DNA from 2 places in the Mesorhizobium sp. M0833 genome. Region 2 is predicted to be linked to the other one. Evidence: predicted binding sites of a transcription regulator. Region 2 holds the regulator's gene; the other holds the start of a gene.
The links. Region 2 encodes LexA, which represses DNA repair genes until DNA is damaged. Its sites were predicted from a motif close to TGTTCNNNNTGTGTTCNG; they were not measured.
Positions count from the first base shown of each region.

Region 1: the regulator LexA is predicted to act here: its motif matches at 1,345-1,362, upstream of dnaE (DNA polymerase III subunit alpha).

Region 1 is NZ_JAMYOQ010000006.1:192,561-195,972, forward strand. Features, by position in the region: gene NKH98_RS09740 (acetyl-CoA carboxylase biotin carboxylase subunit) at 1-1,205, shown strand, start outside; gene dnaE (DNA polymerase III subunit alpha) at 1,629-3,412, shown strand, end outside.
Region 2 is NZ_JAMYOQ010000013.1:45,308-48,719, forward strand. Features, by position in the region: gene NKH98_RS16690 (ComEC/Rec2 family competence protein) at 1-1,745, shown strand, start outside; gene lexA (transcriptional repressor LexA) at 1,739-2,473, opposite strand; gene kynU (kynureninase) at 2,921-3,412, shown strand, end outside.

The DNA of each region.
Region 1 (3,412 bases), on a different contig from region 2:
AGAGCGCCGGCACGGTCGAGTTCATCGTCGACAGCGACAAGAACTTCTATTTCCTGGAAATGAACACGCGGCTGCAGGTCGAGCATCCGGTGACGGAGCTCATCACCGGCATCGACCTGGTCGAGCAGATGATCCGCGTGGCGGCCGGCGAAAAGCTCGCCATCAAGCAGAGCGACGTCAAGCTGAACGGCTGGGCGGTGGAAAGCCGCCTCTATGCCGAAGATCCGTATCGCAATTTTTTGCCGTCGATCGGCAGGCTGACGAAGTATCGGCCGCCCGAGGAAGGAAAATTCGGCGACATCGTTATCCGCAACGATACCGGCGTCACCGAAGGCTCGGAAATCTCGATGTTCTATGACCCGATGGTCGCCAAGCTGTGCACCTGGGCGCCAACGCGGCTGGCGGCGATCGACGTCATGTCGGAAGCGCTGGACAGTTTCGTCGTCGACGGCATCGAGCACAACATACCGTTCCTGGCGGCGCTGATGCAGCATCCGCGCTGGCGAGAAGGTCAGATATCGACCGGGTTCATCGCCGAGGAGTATCCCGACGGCTTCGCGCCCATTGCGCCGAACAGTGAAGAAAACGCGGTACTGGCCGCGATCGCAACCGCGGTCGAACTGCTGCGCCGCGACCGGCTCGACCGGCTGGGCGGGCGGCTGGCGCCGCATTCCGGCGCGTTGAAACGCGATTGGGTGGTGAAGATCGGCCCGGACTATCTTTCGGTCGCCATCGTCGAAGGGATGATTTCCATTCCGATGGAGCTCGACCTCACAATCGACGGCAAGGCACTGACCGTGAACTCCGACTGGCGGCCGGGCGATCTCATCTGGCGCGGCACGGTCGGCGGCCGCAAGGTCGCGGCGCAGGTCAGGCCGGTGCTGAACGGGTTCCGCATCGCCTGGAAAGGCATCTCGGTGACAGCCCGCGCCATGCTGCCGCGCACCGCCGAACTCGAAAGGCTGATGCCGGAAAAAGTGGCGCCGGATACCTCGAAGATGCTGCTTTGCCCGATGCCTGGCCTCGTCGTGTCGATCGCCGTTGCCGAGGGGCAGGAGGTCAAGGCCGGCGAGACGCTTGCCGTGGTCGAAGCGATGAAGATGGAGAACGTGCTGCGCGCCGAGCGCGACCTCATCGTCTCGAAGCTCAACGCCAAGCCCGGCGACAGCCTTGCCGTCGATGCGGTGATCATGGAATTCGCGTGAGGCTGTAATCTGCTTGAGGTTGGCGGGACGGAGGGGGAGCGAGGGAACGCGATCCTGCAATTGGTTGAGCACGCTCGCTTGAGGAGGGACAAGGCGAGGGGCGTGCGGAATTCGCTTTTTTTGCCCTCACAACGTATTTTGTTCTTGCTTTGTGCCGGCAGCTATGCTAATAATTTGCATATGGTGCTAAATGGCTCCAACGACCCGCCCGCTGTGGCGGGTTTTGTGTTTCCGGCCTGAGGTTGGCGGGACTGCGCCCCTCTCTGTCCTGCCGGACATCTCCCCCACGAGGGGGGAGATCGGCAGCTTCGGCGGTTGCTCTAAACGTCCAAAGCCCCAATCGCTTCTGCTGGACTCGTGTTACCCGGTGCCGGACAATACATCTTGATCGACTGAGTCCCTGTTAGGCGGCGCGAAAAAAACATGGCGGATGAGAGACTTCCACGCGATCCCTTGCTGCGCGAGGCCTATGCAAAGGCATCGCGGGCAGAGGCGGCGGCGCGTCGGTTCATTCATCTGCGCGTGCATTCGGCCTATTCGCTGCTCGAAGGTGCCTTGCAGCTCGGGAAGATCGTCGGCCATGCGGTGCAGGACGAATGCCCGGCAATCGCCGTCACGGACACCAACAATCTGTTCGGTGCGCTGGAATTCGCGCAAAAGGCAGTGAAGGACGGCATCCAGCCGATCATCGGCTGCCAGATCGACCTCGCCTTTTCCGGTGAGGCGAACGACAGCCAGCGCGACCGCAGGCGGCAGGGGCCGGAGATGCGGCCGGTGGTCCTGATCGCCGCCACCGAGGCCGGCTACGGCAATCTGGTCAGGCTGGTCAGCCGCGTCTACCTCGAGACACCGCCCGGCGAGGCGGTGCATCTGACGAGCGAGATGCTGCAGGGCCATTCCGACGGTCTGATCTGCCTTACCGGCGGGCCGCGCGGTCCGATCGGCAATGCCTTGAAAGAGGACCGCCGTGAACTAGCCGAGACCCGGCTGCTGGCGCTCAAGGGCCTGTTCGGCGACCGGCTCTATGTCGAACTGGAACGGGTCTCCGGCTACGACCGCGCGATCGAGCAGTCGTCGGTCGATCTCGCCTACCGCCACGATCTGCCGCTGGTTGCCACCAACGAAGCGTTTTTCTTCTCTCGTGAAGACTATGAGGCGCATGACGCCCTGATCGCCATCGCCGAAGGTTCCGTGGTTGCGGCCGATAATCGCCGCCGCCTGTCGCCCGACAATTTCCTGAGAAGCCAGGCCGACATGGCGAGGCTGTTCGCCGACCTGCCGGAAGCGATCGACAACACCGTCGAGATCGCACTGCGCTGCTCCTACTACCCGAAGACACGAAACCCGATCCTGCCGCGCTTTGCCGGCCGCGATGTCGCCGACGCCGATGCAGCGGTCAAGGCGGAGGCGCAGGAGCTTGCCAGGCAGGCGCATGAAGGGCTGGAGGCGCGGCTGGCGGCGCACGGGCCGACGCCCGGCTATACAGTCGAGCAATATCGCGAGAGGCTGGATTTCGAGCTCGGGGTCATCGAGAAGATGAAATATCCCGGCTATTTCCTGATCGTTGCCGACTTCATCAAATGGGCCAAGGCGCAAGGCATTCCGGTCGGCCCGGGCCGCGGATCAGGCGCCGGCTCGCTGGTCGCGTATTCGACGACCATCACCGACATCGATCCGCTGCGTTTTTCGCTGCTGTTCGAGCGCTTCCTCAATCCCGATCGCGTGTCGATGCCCGACTTCGACATCGACTTCTGCCAGGACCGGCGCGAGGAGGTCATCCGCTACGTCCAGCAGAGATACGGCCGCGACCAGGTCGGCCAGATCATCACCTTCGGTACCCTGCAGGCGCGCGCCGTGCTGCGCGACGTCGGCCGCGTGCTGCAGATGCCTTACGGGCAGGTCGACAAGCTGAGCAAGATGGTGCCGTCGAACCCGGCCAATCCGGTCAAGCTCGCCGACGCCATCGCCAACGAGCCGCGCTTTGCCGAGGAGGCCGAGCGCGAGCCGATCGTACAGACGCTGCTCGACACGGCGCAGAAGCTGGAAGGTCTGTACCGACACGCCTCGACTCATGCCGCCGGCATCGTCATCGGCGACCGGCCGCTGTCGGAACTGGTGCCGATGTACCGCGATCCGCGCTCGGACATGCCGGTCACCCAGTTCAACATGAAGTATGTCGAGCAGGCCGGGCTGGTGAAATTCGACTT
Region 2 (3,412 bases):
CGACCGGCCCGGTGCGGCCCGACAGCTATGATTTCTCCTTCGACAGCTATTTCGCCGGTATCGGCGGCAGCGGCTTCTTTCTCGGCAATCCGAAAGTCGTGGCTTCGGGCAGCATGCCGCTTGCCGCGCGGCTTTCTTCCGCGATCGAAGACGCGCGCGAATCCATCGCCGACCATATCCGCAGCCGCATCGGCGGCGCCGAGGGCGAGATTGCTGCTGCGCTGATCGTTGGCGTGCGCGCCGGCATTCCCGAGGAGATCAACGAAGCGATGCGGCGTACAGGCATCTACCACATCATCTCCATCTCGGGGCTGCATATGGCGTTGGTCGCCGGCACCATCATGGCGCTGCTGCGCGGCGCCTTTGCGTTGTTTCCCGACTTCTCATCGCGACGGCCGGTCAAGAAATATGCCGCAGCCGCCGCGCTTTTTTCGATTGCGGCGTACCTCGTCTTTTCCGGCGTTGTGGTGGCGGCCGAACGCAGCTTCATCATGCTGGCGGTGATGCTCATCGCCGTGCTGTTCGACCGGGCCGCGCTCACCATGCGCAATCTGGCGATCTCGGCCATCGCGGTCATCGTAGTGTCGCCGCACGAGGTGGTCGGTCCGAGCTTCCAGATGTCCTTCGCCGCGACGGCGGCCCTTGTCGGCGCCTATGCCGGCTGGTCCGATTACCGCACCGGCAGGGCCACCACGCCGCCGCCCCGGCGATCGCCGCTACGCTTGGCCACTCGAAAGGTCCTGCTGGGCATGGGCGGCCTGGCGATGACCTCGATCATTGCAGGGAGCGCCACGGCGCTTTTCGCCATATGGCATTTCCAGCGCGTAGCGCCGCTCAGCCTGTTCGCCAATCTGGCCATCATGCCTATCGTCTCACTGGTCGTCATGCCCTTCGCCGTGCTCAGCGCGCTGGCGATGCCGTTCGGCGCGGATGGGCCTTTCCTCTACGTGATGGGCAAGGGGCTGACGGCGATGATCGCCCTGTCCGGGTGGATCTCCGAGCGCTCGCCGATCGATGCGGTCGGACTGATTTCGCTGAGATCTGTCCTTTTGGTGACGATCGCCCTCGTCATTGCCAGCATGGCGACGACCTGGTTGCGGCTCGCGGCACTTCCTTTTGCGCTCGCCGGCTTGCTAACGACAACGCAGACGCGCGTACCCGACGTATTGATCTCGGAGGACGCACGGCTGGTCGCGCTGCCGATCGGCAGCGGTGAGCTCGCGGTCAACCGGGCACGCCCGAATGAGTTCACCATCGACAACTGGAAACGCGCGCTCACATCAGAGGCTATCGTCGCGCCGGAAACACCTGGAAAGAACGATCCGCAATTCGACATTGCCGATCCGGCCGACCTACCGCCGGGCATGCCGTTCATTTGCACGGACGGTCTCTGCCTCGCCAGGCATCCATCCGGCGCGATCATTGCGCAAGCCAAGGACCGCGATACCGCACGGCCAGCCTGCGCCTTCGCCAGCTTGATCGTCATCGACGACGCCACAGCCCATAATCCTTGCTACTACGACCGGCTGGTCCTCGTCGTCACCAAACGGCAACTGGCGCGCGCGGGAAGTGCGGCCGTCTATTTCGATCCACAAGCGGCAACACGCGCCGAAATCCGCTTCGCCGTCGAAAAATCATACCGGCCTTGGCACGTGCAGCGGAAATTTTCACGCCCGGCGCGCGGCCTGCCGCCATACCGCAGGGCCGACAATCCAAAAGCCGGCACCAAGGGCGCAACTCAGTAGCGGCGGATCAGCCCAACGAGCTTGCCCTGCACCTTGACCCTGTCTGGTCCGAAGATGCGCGTCTCGTAGGCCGGATTGGCGGCCTCCAGGGCGATCGAGGCGCCCTTGCGGCGGAACCGCTTCAGCGTCGCTTCCTCCTCGTCGACCAGGGCCACCACGATCTCACCGGGGCTCGCCGTATCGGCGTTGCGGATGATCACCGTGTCGCCGTCGAAAATGCCAGCCTCGATCATCGAATCGCCTTTGACCTCGAGCGCATAATGCTCGCCGCCCATGATCATATCCGGCGGCACCGAAATCGAATGCGTCTGGTGCTGGATAGCATCGATCGGCACACCAGCGGCGATGCGGCCCATTACCGGGATCGAAACGGCGGCGACGACATCGTCGTCATTGCCGGCTGCAGGGACGCGCGACGATGTCGGCTTGCCCTGCCGAGGGGCACCTTGCCCAAGACTGCCCTGGATGACACTCGGCGAGAACTTGCGTGCCGCATTGAGGCCGGGGGCGATCGAGTCAGGCAGGCGTAGTACCTCCAGCGCACGGGCCCGGTTGGGCAAACGGCGAATGAAGCCGCGCTCCTCCAGCGCCGTAATCAGTCGGTGGATTCCGGATTTGGAAGCCAGGTCGAGCGCTTCCTTCATCTCGTCGAAGGAAGGTGGGATACCGCTTTCCTTCAACCTTTCGTGGATGAACATAAGCAGTTCGTGTTGTTTGCGTGTCAGCATAGCGACCCCCAACAGAATCAGAAAACAAACCCAGAACAGACACTATCTGTTCCAGTTGTGTTCCGCAACTGTTTAAAGTTTAATGAATACGTTAAGGCTCGGGAAACAAACGACGTCCCCTACCGGCGTACCGTATTTTCGCCGCCGCGAGCCTCATCGCCTTGATTCTGCTTTCGTTTGCGCCCTTCTGGCGTCCCGGAAGGGCGCATTGGCATCGGCCGTCCGCCGGCAAAGGGCACGGAAGTGAACCCCTATCGAATGTGCGGTTTGGTCAATGCACCGTGAACGAAACGAACTCAAAGCGCCAACCTCGGGGTTAAGTCCCGGTTTCCACCGCCTAGTCAGGCTGCTTCTCGCCGGTGGAGCCTTGCTACGCGCTACCCGGTAATGGAAGAACAGTTGATGCGTGTCCGGCGTTGCGTTGGATTTTGGGGGAGCAGGCAAATCATGACGGGAATTCCCGATCTCGTGGCCGTAAAGGCGATGGATGCCGCGGATCCGCTGCGCGCGATACGTGACCGCTTTGTGCTGCCGCAAGGAGTGATCTATCTCGACGGCAATTCGCTAGGAGCTGCTTCACGTGCCGCTTTCGATGAACTGTACAAGGCCGCGACCGAAGAATGGTCGCATGATCTCATCCGCGCATGGAACACGGCCGGCTGGTTCAACATGCCGCTTGAACTTGGCGACCAGCTCGGGCGCCTGATCGGCGCCGCGGCCGGCCAGACGGTGGTCTGCGACACGACGTCGGTCAACATCTACAAGCTGTTGCACGCAGCCATGGCCATGCGACCGGAGCGGCAGGCCATCGTCGCCGAGGGCGATAGTTTTCCGACAGACCTCTACATGGCGGAGGGTGTGGTTTCGACGCGAAAAGATGCGCTGCTGCACCTCTCGGGGGTCGACGCGCCGACCATTGAGGAGCTGATCGACGAACGC